DNA from 2 places in the Clostridium chromiireducens genome. Region 1 is predicted to be linked to the other one. Evidence: riboswitches for the same ligand, from Rfam matches in the RefSeq annotation. Region 1 holds a riboswitch; the other holds the start of a gene.

Evidence for each region. A riboswitch is a leader RNA that binds a small molecule or an ion and turns the genes downstream of it on or off. The one in region 1 is predicted to bind S-adenosylmethionine.
Region 2: another riboswitch for S-adenosylmethionine. It lies ahead of D2A34_RS05325 (O-acetylhomoserine aminocarboxypropyltransferase/cysteine synthase family protein); the one in region 1 lies ahead of D2A34_RS23610 (methionine ABC transporter ATP-binding protein).

What each region holds. Positions count from the first base shown of each region.
Region 1 covers NZ_QXDJ01000008.1:60,141-67,822, forward strand. The annotation lists gene D2A34_RS23605 (bifunctional metallophosphatase/5'-nucleotidase) at 162-3,422, shown strand; SAM riboswitch class I at 3,634-3,748, shown strand; gene D2A34_RS23610 (methionine ABC transporter ATP-binding protein) at 3,899-4,867, shown strand; gene D2A34_RS23615 (methionine ABC transporter permease) at 4,867-5,505, shown strand; gene D2A34_RS23620 (MetQ/NlpA family ABC transporter substrate-binding protein) at 5,517-6,347, shown strand; gene D2A34_RS23625 (YkvA family protein) at 6,595-7,557, shown strand; gene D2A34_RS23630 (ribonuclease H1 domain-containing protein) at 7,623-7,682, shown strand, end outside.
Region 2 covers NZ_QXDJ01000002.1:1,442-9,123, forward strand. The annotation lists gene D2A34_RS05320 (amidohydrolase) at 86-1,846, shown strand; SAM riboswitch class I at 1,976-2,089, shown strand; gene D2A34_RS05325 (O-acetylhomoserine aminocarboxypropyltransferase/cysteine synthase family protein) at 2,297-3,586, shown strand; gene D2A34_RS05330 (response regulator transcription factor) at 3,754-4,524, opposite strand; gene D2A34_RS05335 (sensor histidine kinase) at 4,502-6,376, opposite strand; gene D2A34_RS05340 (ABC transporter substrate-binding protein) at 6,553-7,682, shown strand, end outside.

The sequences.
Region 1 (7,682 bases):
TTTTTAATTAGTCTAAATTTAATAATATTATATAATTTATTTTTAATGAAAATTCAAATTTGATAAATAATAAACATATAGTATTACAAAATTCAATGGTATATAATTTGACTTCAGGTAATATATGTAAAATGAGTTGTAATTAGGGGAGGGTAATTGTTTTGAAAAAAATATTTAAAATTAAAAAGATTGTATCAATTTTGACAAGTTTATTTTTCACAATCACTTTATTTACAGGGGTCTCCGTAAAAGGTTATGCAACAGAAAATGATAAAACTTTTGATGTTGTTGAAATAACTGATTTTCATGGAGCATTAAATGACGCATCAGGAAAGCCTGTTGCAGGAGTCTTAGCAGATAGAATAAATAAAATAAAAACTTCTAATCCAGATAGAACTCTAATTTTAGGCGGTGGAGATTTATATCAGGGATCTGCAATTTCAAATATTATGAAAGGGGTTCCAGTTCAAGAAGTTATGTCAAAAATAGGTCTGGAAGTGACAACCCTTGGAAATCATGAATTTGATTGGGGACTAGATACACTTTTAAATGAAACTATGAAGGGAGCATCATACTCAATAATTTGTAGCAATCTTTATAGTAAGTCAACAGGAAAAAGGATATTTGATCCTTATAAAATCGTTACTAAGGATGGAATAAAGATTGCAGTAATAGGAGGAATAACTCCAGAAACATCAACAATTGTATCACCTAAGTATGTGAAAGATTATGAATTTAAAGATTTAGCAAATGAAGTTAATTCCATAGCAGGAGAATTGAAGCAGAATAATTCTGCAGACATAATATTAGCATTAATACATGAAGGAGATAACGGAGATAATGCAACTGGAGCTATATTTAACATAGCAGACAAACTTAAAAATATAGATGCGGTTTTTGGTGGCCACAGCCATACTAAAACTTCAGCAATTGCTAAAGTCACAAATATTCCAGTTTTTATTGGAAATTCTGCAGGTAAAGGATTTATAGATGCTAAGTTTAAGATAACTGGTGATAAAAAAGTGAAGTTTGATACGCCAACAATAGAATCTTCTTATATAGCATTGGATAATGATAAGGGATATAAAGCCGAAAATCCAGAAACAGATAGATATATTAATGAGATGGTGGATAATGCTAATAATGAAATAAAATCAACTACTAATGAGGTTATCGGGTACAATAATGAAAAAGAACTTACAAGAAAAATAAATATTTCTCCATATGGTTCATCGGTCTTGGGAAATTGGGCTACAGATGTCACAAGAAATGCAGTTAACGCAGATGTAGGAATTCAAAATAATGGAGGGCTAAGAATAGATATACCACAAGGTGATATGACAGTAGGTACTATGTGGCAATTTATGCCTTTTGATAACACCATTTACAAACTAAGTATGACAAAAGCTCAATTAAAAGAAGCTTTAGAACAAGGAGTTGCAGATAATAGCAAGGGAATGCAAGTATCAGGAATTAAGTTTACCTATAACTCAAATCTTCCATCTGGAGAAAGAATTAAGGATATAACAAGAGAAGATGGAAGCGCAATTAAGGATTCTGAAAACTTATCTGTAGCATTGCCGGACTTTGTTGCTCAGGGTGGAGATTCATTTACAGCATTTAAAAAATATGGTGGATTAAATGTAGCTAATGATACTCATATTTTAGTAAGAGATGCATTTATTGATTGGTGCAAAGATAATAAAGATAAGAATGGCAAAAATACAATTCCTAACAAGGAAATAGAAAGAATGATAAACTTATCGAGTTCAATAATATTATTAGCAACAACTGATGTACATGGAACAGTATTAGATTATGATTACGCAATGGGAAAGGCAACGGAGAAAGGTCAAGGGCTAGCAAGAGTCTCAACATATGTTAAAAATGTTAGACAAAATAATAAAAATGTTATGTTAATTGACAATGGAGATACTATTCAAGGAACGCCTTTATCGTATTATTATGATGTAATGGATAAAAATTTAGAGTATCCTATGGCGAAAGTAATGGGGGCTATGAAATATGATTCATGGACTTTAGGTAACCATGAATTTAATTATGGTTTAGAGGTATTAAATAGAGTTATTAAGGATTACCAAAGTGAAGGAATATCAGTCCTTGCTGCTAATGTATATAAAGGAGATAATTCAAATTTTGTTCAACCTTATATTATAAAAAGCTTCAATGTAAATGGTAAAGAAGTTAAGCTTGCAGTAATAGGTTTAGAAAATAAATGTGTACCAAGTTGGGAAGACAAATCGCACTATGAAGGGCTTGAGTTTAATGATCTTGTAGATGAAGCAAAAAAATGGGTTAAAGAGGTTAAGGCTAAAGGGGCAGATATTGTTGTAGTTTCAGCTCATAGTGGGGAAGAAACAGAAGCAGATGTTTTGCCAGAAAATCAGATTAACGAAATTGCAACGCAAGTAAGCGGAATTGATGCAATTGTTGCAGGTCATACTCATCTAAAAGTCAATGACTTAACTAAGAAAAATCCAGAAGGAAAAGTCGTGCCAATAGTGGAATCAACAAAAGGAGCAACAGGGATTGCTCAATTTGAAATGAATATTGATTCAAATGGAAAACTTTCAGGGATTTCAACTAAGAATGTTGTTATTGATAAGAATATAGGAGAGGATTCTGAGATAGTAACTCTAATTAAACCATATCAAGATGCAACTTTGAAGTATGTAGATACAAAAATAGGAACTTCAAGTGGAGAGTTCACTGGGCAAGGACAAACAAATCAGCCTACAGCAATTATGGAGCTAATTAATAAGGTTCAAAAAGAATCTGCTGGAACTAAGCTTTCAATTGCTGCACCTTTAAGTTCATCAGCATTCATACCAAAAGGCGATATTACAATAAAAGATATGATGGCGGTTTATACATTTGAGAATTTCTTATATGGTATAAAGATGAATGGTAAGCAGCTTAAAGATTGGATGGAGTATTCTGTTAGATATTATGCTCAAACTAATAGCAGTAATCATGTAGTTGCTAAGGACTCGGCATTAAACATTCCAGATTATAATTTAGATCAACTATATGGAGCAACCTATGATATAGATTTAACAGAGCCTTCATGTATAGTGGATAAAACAACTGGAAGAGTAATTTCTGGAAATAGAATAAAAAATTTAAAAGTAAATGATGTGGCAGTAAAAGATAGTGATGAATTTACTGTTGCCATAAACAATTATAGATATAATGGTGGCGGCGGTTTTATGAAAGCAGCTGGATTGAGTAATACTGATGCAAGTATTGTAAATTATGATTCGGGTAAAGTTCTTGGAGATGACGGTCAAGTGAGAAGCTTGATGACAAATTATATTAAAGAACATGGACAAATATCTCCACAATGCTCAAATAACTGGAATATTACAACAAATGGTTCTACTCAGAAAAAAGCAGCTTAATTATCTTATTGATAATAAAACTATAATATTATTTTAAAATTTATATGTAAATATTAAAAAGTTCTTGCAATATGTTAATCTACTATATATAATGATAGTAATCCGAGCATAATACTTTGGATTAAATGGATTCAATGGTTATTATTTAGAGATTGACAAATGAAAAAAAAATTTATATAATCATTTCAGTAACTAAATTAAATAATCTGATATCTTATCAAGAGTGGTGGAGGGACTGGCCCTGAGAAACCCGGCAACCTAAATATTGTATAAAAGTCGATATTTATATGGTGCTAATTCCAGCAGCATTAGCTGATAGATGAGAGGATAAATTTGAATGGTGTTTTATGCGCTAGAGATTTATTCTCTGGCGCTTTTGTTTTGAGGTATTAATTAAATAATCTGAAAAGTTACTTAAATTACTACCTTAGTTATCCGGAAACTAACAAAACAAAGTCAAAGGAGGAAAATGTGTTTTGATAGAAATTAGAAATGTAGTCAAGAATTTTGGGGAAACACAAGTTATAAAAGACGTATCAATAAGTATTAAAGAGGGCGAAATTTATGGAATAATAGGACATAGTGGGGCAGGAAAATCGACATTACTTAGATGCATAAATGGACTTGAAACTTATGATGGAGGATCAGTAAAAGTAATGGGGAAAGAGGTTTCTTCATTAGCAGGGACTAGCCTTAGAGAATTTAGAAAAGATTTGGGGATGATTTTTCAAAATTTCAACCTTATGCAAAGAAAGAATGTTTTTGATAATGTAGCACTTCCACTTGAAGTGTGGGGATATAGTAAAAATGAAATTCAAAACAAAGTACTAAGATTATTAGATTTAGTTGGATTAAAAGATAAAAAATTAAGCAAACCATCAGAACTTAGTGGTGGTCAGAAGCAAAGAGTAGCAATAGCAAGAGCATTAGCACTAGATCCTAAAGTATTGCTTTGTGATGAAGCAACGTCAGCATTAGATCCTAAAATTACAAAAGATATTTTAGCGTTACTTTCTAAAATTAATAAAGAATTGGGAATAACAATAGTAATAGTTACTCATCAAATGGAAGTAATAAAAGAAGTATGCGAAAAGGTTGCGTTAATTGATGGAGGAAAGATAGAGGCTGAAGGAAAATCAGAGGACCTGTTCTTAAAACCAGGAAAATCTTTAAGAAAATTCTTAGGTGAAGAAGATGAAAATGGAATATTGCCAGAAGATGGAGTTAATATTAAGTTGTTCTTCCCAAGTGATTCTTCTGAAAATGCTCTTATTACAAAAATGGCTAGGGATTTAGAAATAGATTTTTCTATAGTTTGGGGAAAACTTGAAAAATTTAGAAGTGAAATATTAGGTGGGCTTGTAATAAATATTAAAGAGGAAGATAAAGATAAGGTTATAAAATATCTTGAAAATAAAGATATTTTATTGGAGGTGATTGAATAATGAATGAGGTAATAGTAAAAGCTTTAATAGAGACATTAGAAATGGTTTTTGCGTCAACTATTGGTTCACTTATTTTAGGATTTATACCTGCAATAATATTAACAGTTACTGCGAAGGATGGATTAAAACCAAATAAAGTTATTTATACTATTCTAGATTTAATTATTAATGTATTAAGAAGTTTTCCGGTTATTATATTGATGGTAGCAATTATACCTTTAACTAGATTCATTGCTGGTAAATCTATAGGTACAGAAGCGGCGATAGTTCCACTTACAATTGCAGCAGCTCCTTTTGTAGCAAGAATTATAGAATCATCATTAAGAGAAGTTGATAAGGGAATAATTGAAGCGGCAAAATCTTTTGGAGCATCAAATACTCAGATTATATTTAAGGTTATGCTTAAAGAGGCCATTCCTTCAATAGCATCAGGGATCACGCTTACAATAATAAGTATTGTTGGATATTCTGCTATGGCAGGAACCATTGGAGGAGGAGGTCTTGGTCAAGTAGCTATAAGTTATGGATACCAAAGATTCCAAACAGATTATATGGTAGTAACATGTATTGTTTTAATTATAGTAGTACAAGGACTACAAGTTCTAGGAAATTATTTTTACAATAAATTATCAAAATAGGGGGAAAAAATATGAAAAAGAAATCAATTTTATCAGTAGTTTTAGCAGGAGTAGTAGCATTTGGATTAGTAGGATGTGGGGGCACAGCTACTTCAGGAAGTAAAGATTCAAAAAATGATAAGGTAATAAAAATTGGTGTAACACCAAAACCACATAAAGAAATAGTGGATATAGCTAAGCCGTTACTTGAAAAAGAAGGGTATACTGTAGAAATAACAGAATTTAATGATTATGTTCAACCAAATACTGCAGTATCTGAAGGATCATTAGATGCAAACTTCTTCCAACACATGCCTTATTTAAAAGAACAAAATGAATCAAAAGGCTTTAAGTTAGTATCTGTAGGTGCTGTACATTTAGAACCAATGGGATTATATTCTCATAAGGTTAAGAGTTTAGATGAACTTAAGAGCGGGGCAACAATTGCTGTTCCTAATGATCCATCAAATGAAGCTAGAGCACTAAAGTTATTAGCAGGAAAAGGATTAATAAAAATTAAAGATGGTGAATTAGTTACACCAAAGGATATCACAGAAAATCCTAAAAACTTAAAGTTCAATGAATTAGAAGCAGCAGCAGTTCCAAGAGCTATAGATGATGTTGATGCAGCTGTAATAAACGGAAATTATGCAATTGAAGCTAAATTCAATCCAGCAAATGATGCAATTATTATTGAAGATAAAAATTCAGAAGCTGCTAAGCCTTATGCAAACATAGTTGTTGTAAAAGAAGGTAACGAAAATCAAGAAAAAATTAAAGCTTTAGTAAAGGCAATGACTTCACCAGAAGTTAAGGCATTTATAGAAAAAGAATACAATGGATCAGTAATTCCAGTATTCTAAGATAGAATAGTAATAGCTACTTAAATTGCCTAGAGATATTCTATAAATAGAGAGAGCATACATGTTGTGTAGAATTAGGATAATTCCGAATATGCAAACATATATGCCTCTCTTTTTTAGTGTGATAATATTAATAATATCCTCAAAGCCTGCCTTTAATAATTGATTGGAATATTGTATACTTTTAAGTATGTTTAGGAAAAATTAACCTAAAATTAATAAAGAGATTATTAAAGGGGGATGATGTATGGATATATCGGGGGTTAAGGTTAAACTATTAGGGAGTGATATATTAAGTATCATAAATGAATTTATTAAGATTGAAGGCCTGAGTATAAAAAATGTATCTATAGATGATGGAATAATATTGGAAGGAAACTTAAAAAAGGGATTAAACATAGAATTTTTTGTTAAGATTCAATTAATAGAATGTATAAATAATAAAATCGTTGCTAGAATAGTTAAAGTGAAGATTCTAAACTTAGGTATGTTTAGGATATTAAGAAGTTTTGCATTAAATCAACTATCTAAAATGTTTAAAAAATATGGAATAAGCAATGATAAAGATAAAGTAATAATTGATATAAATACAATACTTAAGGATATATCCTTTGTTGATTTAAATATAAATGAAATATATATGAAAAAATCAGAAGTATGGGTAGAAGCTAGTAGCATTAGAATTTCATTAGCGGGAAATTTAATAAAGAGTATTGAAACGAAAGAAACTTTAGAAAATGAAGAAGAAAACCTATCAGAATTAGAAAGTGTTAATAAAGTGCATGATAATTATTCAGAGGGAAGAAAGATCTTAGAGAATAAGTTGCCGGAAAAATCTAAAAAGTATAAAGAGTATATTTTTATGTTACCTGATATAGCTTCTTTAGTTTATAGGTTACTTAAGGATAAAAGAGTACCTATAAAAACCAAACTGGTTATGTCAATAGCAATTACATATATTACAGTACCAATCAATATAATACCCAATAATATACCTTTTATAGGAGTAATTGATGATGTAGGAGTTGCATTTTTTGCAGTGAATAAAATTATTAAAGATGTTCCATTACCAATAATTGTGGAGAATTGGCAGGGAGAAAATGATTTACTTTTGGTATTAAAAAAAGGAATTGAGTATTTAATTAATTTCACAGGGGCAAAGAATGTTGAAAAGTTATATGGAGTGATAGAGGATTTATCGACTTTATAAAATAAGAGTTTATATTTTATAGAATAAAAAAGTGAAATGCAGTTAAAGGAGAAAGTATAAAATTTATGGCAAAGAAAATTTATGCAATACAATCGGGATTTGATTTTAATAATAATAGAAGTATA
Region 2 (7,682 bases), on a different contig from region 1:
TTATAAAAAAGGATAAGAAAAGTTATTTTAATGAATATAATAGATTAGATTTCAAATAAATTGTAGACAAGGGGGAGAAGGGCTAATGAAGTTAAGTAAAAAAACTTATACTAGCGCACAAAAGATTTTTATCAATGGAATTATATATAGTATTGATAGAAATCATAATATATATGAATCTATGGCAATTAGAGATGGAATAATAATAGCATTAGGAAGTAATGAAGAATTAAGTTGTCTATGTAGCGATGAGACTCAAGTAATTGATTTAAGATTTAGAATAGTTTTGCCAGGATTTATTGATGCACATTGTCAGATTCCAGGAAGAATGATGATAGGAAAAGATGAATTATCTTTATTTGAGGCAGGTAACTCAAAAGATTACTTGAAATTAATTCAAAGCTATATTGATACCCATCCAGAAAGAAAAATAATATATGGAGTCGGGTGGAAAAAATCTGCTTTCGAAAAAGAAGAAGAAAATATAAATGATCATACTGAAGCGTTTAAGGGGCCAAATAAAAAGTGGTTTGAAATGCTAAAAACTCATAAACCCATAGTATTAAAATCATGCGATGGCTACGTCTTGTGGTTAAATGATAAAGCATTGAAGTATTATGGAATAACTAAAGATACTAATGTTCCGATTGGAGGAAAAATAGAATTAGATGAACAAGGGGAATTGTGGGGTACCTTAAAAGGAAATGAAGTAGATATAGTTTATATAGTAAAAGCGAAAGAAATGGAAAGTTATAAAGATGATGAATACTTAAGTAAATTTATAAAATATCAAAATATATTACATTCATATGGAATAACAACAATTGGGTTAATAAATGATGAAAGACTAAAAATGAAATTGGAAACTTATAAGAAATTGGAAGAAGAAAATAAACTTAAATTAAGAATAAATTATGGGGTTACAATTAAACCTGAAGAAATTTGTAAAAAAACTATATTTGAACAAATGCATCATCTAAAAAGAAGAAGAATACTATATAAAACAGATTTATTTGACATATCAATTGCAAAGTTTTTCTCTGATGGACTTATAGAAGATAAGACAGCCTACCTATTTAGACCCTATGAGCAAATAAACAAAGAATCGTATGAAGAAAATGGGATGTTTTTATGGAATTATCAAGAATTTAAAGAAGGAATAAAAATGGCAAACAGACTAGATTTTAATGTTTGTATTCATGCAGTAGGAGACTTAGCTTGTAAATTGTCAATCGATGGCATAGAGTATTCTTTGAAAACTAACATAAATCGCAATTTTAGGAATTCATTACTTCATATAGATCTCATAACGAAATATTATATACAAAGAATGAAAAATTTGAACATAAATGCAATTATAAGACCATCATGGTTTTATAAAGATATGAGTGTGAGCAAAAATGAAGTAATGGCAATAGGTGAGGTAAGAGCTCATAGACAATACCCAATTAAATCTCTAATTGATAGTGGAATCATTACAGCTGGATCTTCAGATAATTGGGATATAGAAAGAGCAAATCCATTAAAGGCTATAGAATGTAGTTCTATACGAAATTTATATGATTTCACACAATCAGGTTATCCTGAGAAAATTAATATGACTGATATGCGATATAGATTAAATCCAAGTGAGAGAATATCAGTAATAGAGTCTGTAAAGATGTTTACTATTAATGCAGCTTATGCATTGGGGAAAGAGAAAGATATAGGAAGTTTAGAGGTTGAAAAAAAAGCGGACTTGATAGTTTTGGATAAGAATATATTTTTGTTAAATCCATTAGATATATCTAATATTAATATTGAAAGGACATATTTTAATGGGGAATTAGTGTATTTGAATGAATAGTTATAAATTAAGATCTATATTAGCAATTTAATAAAAAAAGTTGCAGAAAATTAAAAAAGTATTGACATTTTAACCTATAAAATGTATACTTTATATCATAGTAAACAACTAAGAATAATAAAATATAAATTTTTATCAAGAAAGACGGAGGGACTGGCCCAATGATGTCTAGCAACCTGGATTAAATGTTATCATTAGTTTAAGGTGCTAATTCCTGCAGATTTTATATCTGGTAGATAAGAATGTAAATGAATCTCTTCACTACTTTCTTATTTAGAAGGTAGTTTTTGCTATATATTGGACTAATTTTCTGTATATTAATTTGTAAATTTGAGTATAAATAAGACTTTTAATTAGTTATTGACAACTTGAAAATATAGGAGTAATATACAAATCATAGTAAATAGATAAGATAAATAAGAAATTAAAATATATGATGGGGGCAAGATTATGAGCAACAAAGAAAGAAATTTAAAATTTGAAACACTACAACTTCATGTAGGACAAGAACAACCAGATCCAGCAACAGATGCTAGAGCAGTACCTATTTATCAAACAACTTCATATGTATTTAGAAATTCAGCACATGCTGCTGCAAGATTTGGACTAGCTGATGCTGGGAATATATATGGACGTTTAACAAATTCTACACAAGATGTTTTTGAAAAACGTATTGCAGCTTTAGAGGGTGGGGTAGCAGCACTTGCAGTAGCTTCAGGAGCAGCAGCAATAACATATGCACTACAAAATATAACTAAAGCAGGAGATCATATAGTTGCAGAAAAAACTATATATGGTGGATCATATAACTTATTAGCACATACATTCCCAACAAATGGCGTTACAACAACATTTGTAGATCCTGATGATTTATCAAATTTTGAGAATGCAATTCAAGAAAATACAAAAGCAATCTTAATCGAATCACTTGGGAATCCAAATTCAAATATTTTAGATGTTGATGCATTAGCAGAAATAGCTCATAAACATAAAATTCCACTAATAGTTGATAATACATTCGGAACTCCATTCCTTTTCAGACCAATTGAACATGGAGCAGACATAGTTGTTCATTCGGCTACTAAATTTATAGGTGGACATGGTACATCATTAGGTGGCGTAATCGTAGATTCAGGAAAATTTGACTGGATAGGTTCAGGAAAATTCCCACAATTAACTGAGGCAGATCCAAGTTATCATGGAATCAAGTTTGCAGAAGCAGTTGGCGCAGCAGCATATGTGACCAGAATTCGTGCTGTAATATTAAGAGATACTGGTGCTTGCATAAGCCCATTTAATGCTTTTATATTATTACAAGGATTAGAAACACTTTCTCTTAGACTTGAACGTCATGTTGAAAATGCTTTAAAAGTAGTAGACTTCTTAAAGAATCATGCAAAGGTAGAGAAGGTCAATCATCCATCATTACCAGAGAGCCCAGATCATGAATTATACAATAAGTATTTCCCAAATGGAGCAGGTTCTATATTCACTTTTGAAATTAAAGGTGGAGCTAAAGAAGCGCAAGATTTTATTGATAGATTAGAAATATTCTCTCTACTTGCCAATGTAGCTGATGTTAAATCACTAGTAATTCATCCAGCAAGTACTACTCATTCACAAATGAATGAAACAGAATTAAAGGAATCAGGAATAAAGCCAAACACTATTCGTCTTTCAATTGGTACTGAACATATTGATGATATAATCTATGATTTATCACAAGCATTCGAAGCATAAAAGATATAAATAGTTAAGGTAGAGAAGATATTAATTTGAATTATATAAAAGCAAACCTTCATTAATAGATAAGATGATAATTAACCAACTAGAGGATCAACATTTATGAAAAAATGTTGATCCTCTAGTTTTAATGTTAGAAAAAATTTAAGGTGAAGAATGTTAGGTTAGTTAGTCTTTAAATGTTTTGATCTATAGTCACTAGGATAAAATCCAACATTAGATTTGAATACTCTGCTGAAATAAAAAGCATCTTTATATCCAACTAATTCTCCAACTTTTTTTATTTCTAAGTCAGGTTGATTGATTAAAAGGAGTTTTGATTCGTTTATGCGGATTTTTGTGATATATTTTATTGGCGTCTCACCTGTGTACTTTTTGAATATCTTACTAAGATATTCATTTGTAAATCCAAATTTTTCAGCTATTTTATTTAGTGAAGTTATTGAAGCATAATTATTAAGTATATAGCTTTCTATTAATTGGCTTAGATTTTCGGGTTTTAAGCCATGTGGATCAATTGAAAAAGATGAAATATTTTTATTTTCTGAATCTAGTATTACAAGTATATTTTGCAGCGCTGCATTAAGCTCGTCTATTTTAATCGGTTTCAAAAGAAAATCTTTCACACCATATTTTAGCGCTATTTGAGCATATTTAAAATCATTATATCCGCTTAAAATCATGGTTTTAATATGTGGATGATTTTGATGTATATATTTAATAAGCTGTAATCCATCAGATTGAGGCATTCTTATATCAGTAATCACCAAAGAAGGATATAATTGCTCAATAAGGGCTATGGCATTTTCTCCATTACTAGCTTCACCAACCAGTTCAAGAGGAACTGATAAGGAACTAATTTTTTTTATTAAATTCTGTCTGATCAGATGCTCGTCCTCTACAACAAGATATTTATAATTGTGTATAGTTTCCATAAAAATCCTCCTTATTATAATATATAGGACCACCGATTGTAAAAATTGTCTTATGGTCTTTTGAATTATCGATTTTAAAAATGGCATGTTCGTTGTATAAGAGTTTTAATCTTATATATACATTTTTTATTCCCATACCACCAATTTTTAAAGTTTTCAATTCCTCATCTTTATTTAAATTATAGAACGTTGATAGAAGTTCTTCTTTCTTATCTTTGCTTAGGCATCCGCCATTATCTTCAATATGAATTAACCATTTATTTTCATCTATATTAGAACTAATATTTAAATGCCATGGAGGTGATGAACTAAATCCATGCTTAAAGGCATTTTCAACAATAGGTTGTATAATTAGTTTTGGTATTAAAATGTTTTCTGTTAGCTTGTTAATATCACAAGTATAAATAAGGTCTTCGCCGTATCTCATTTTCATACATTCAATATATTTTTGTGTATATAAAATTTCTGTGCTTAAAGAAACTGCAGTTTCATCGTTAGTTGTAATATATCTAAAATAATCACACAATGCATGACACATATCTATAATATTGTCATTCATATTTTCTTCGGCCATTATACTAATATTTGTTAGATTATTATATAAGAAATGAGGATTAACAAGAGACTGTGTTGCTTGGAGTTTTGCCTTAGTTTCCTCTGATTTTAGTAATAGTATCTCATGAGAAGAATCTTTTAATTTATCATACATTTCTAAAAATGATCTATATAACTCCGATATTTCTTGGATATTACTATTTACAGGAGTTAATATAAGTTCTTTTTCATTCAAAACTCTACTAATAGTAACTTTTTTCGTTGCTTTTGTTAACTTACTTAAAGGAGAAGTCAGCCTGCTTGATATTATAAAACATAAAAGTAAAGTGAAGAAAATAGAAAAAATAATAAGAATGATAAATCCTTGTTCAAAAGAGTACAACGATCTAAATACAGTACTCTTAGGTTCACTAGTTACAATTGTCCAATTATATGCATCAATTTTTTCATAAGTAATAAGAACGTTTTCATCATTCCCTAAGGTTACGAAGTATCCTATAGAAGGGGTCAAGTTGTTAGATTTAATAGAATCCATATAATTTATATTTTCATTCAAGGATTCACTATTTGGATAAACTAATTCATTTTTTTCATTATACACGTAAAACGATGTAGAAGGATTTTTAAGTTTTAACTGTGAAATTAATGAAAAAACATTATTATAATCTTGCAGTACTTCAACAATTCCTTCTGGCTCGTTGCTGCTATTAAAAAAAACACGAGTTAGCGATAGATATTGTTTATCTGCGCCATATTCATTTCGTGCAATGTTATTTGATAGTTTTGATGTAGTTGAAATATTTTTAGCACCATTTTTATTCATGGTTTCTTCATACCAGGGAATGGATTTTAATCCTACATTTGTAACTCCCTGAAAATAACCAGAACCTATGCATATTCCATTAAGTGTATAAAGATTCACCTGGGATGCAGATTGAAATGGTCCAATAATAGCCGTAATGATATCGTAAATTGCTAAAACATTTTCTCTAGAAACGAAGAAATTATCAAGTTCAATTTTATCAGTATTATTTTTTGTAAAGCTGGTGAAGTTCTTCTTTATAGCATTTGAATATACAATATTCATAGAAACAGTTGACATATTCTTTAATTCTGTTGAGATTGAATTTTGAACAGAGGCACATAATGTTTCAGATTTTGTTTTTGCATCTTTATAAATATTTTTACTATAAAGTGAATAAAACGATATAAAAAATAATGATAGCAATACAATAACCAATAATCCATATATAAAAAATAAATATATTTTTTGAGAAAAATATAATTTCCGATTCATAGATATGCTCCTCCCTTTAGGATGTATTATATAATAATGTTCAAAAAAGTGCAAAAAAGAGTACTGTTTTTTCTATTTCTAATAAGCAATGATAATGTTATCATAAACATGTACTCAATGTAAAGCATATCATAGAAAATTAAAGAAAACATTACAAAAAGTGGAGGTAAATATTAATGAGAAAAAGGTTAATAAAATTATTAAGTACTCTCTGTGTTACCATGATGGCTGGAGGTCTGCTTGTAGGGTGTGGGGGAAATTCAAGCAGTACTTCAAGCGATTCAAAATCTACAAGTAGCAGTGAAAAGGTTACATTAACATTTGGTTCACATCAATCTGGGTTGCCGACATCTGGAGTTGTGCAAGAGTTAGCTAAACAATTTGAAAGCGAGACAGGCGTTAAAATTGATTTTCAAATCTCACCAGATGCACAATGGCGTGATTTATTGAAAGTAAAATTAGACTCAGGTGAAGCACCAGATATCTTCTGTGCAGATGCGGACCCACTAAATCTAGTAACAAGAGTCAATCCGGAAAAATATGTACAAGACGTATCAAGTGAAGAATGGGTAAAGAGATTAGACCCTAATGTTCTTCCTTCAATTTCGTATAATAGTAAGGTATATGGTATTACATTCCCAGGTAAGAAAATGTATTTCTACGTATACAATAAAGAAATATTTGATAAATTAGGTTTAAAAGTTCCTACAAATTATGCAGAATTTAAAGCTGTATGTCAAAAGATAAAAGATTCAGGAGTTATTCCAGTATATGAAGGAACTCAAAATGGATGGCATCAAGTTCTTCCTTTATTTGAAACAGGAGCTATGTATCAACAAAAGCATCCAGACTTATATAGCAAACTAAACAAAAACGAAGTTGATTTAGATTCTGTACCTGAATTACAAACTATTATTAAAGAGTTAAAAGAATTTGCTGATTTAGGATTCTATGGAGATAACTACTTAAGTAACTCAGTTGAAAATGCTAAAGAAGCAATGGCTAAAGGAAAAGCAGCAATGTTTATAGCAGAATCAGCTTGGAGAAATGAAGTAAAAGCAGATTTTCCAGACTTTGATACTAACAAATTAGGTATATTTGTAATGCCTTGGGGAGATAATCAAGCAATTGGTGTAAATCCAGCAAGTAATGCATATTTTATAAACAAAAATGGAAAACATGTAGAAGAAGCAAAGAAATTCTTCGACTTTTTAGCAAAACCTGAAAATCTACAAAAACGTTTAGATGGACAACCAGGATTATCTGAATTATGTTGGCCAGAAGTTAAATCTAAATATTCAAAAGA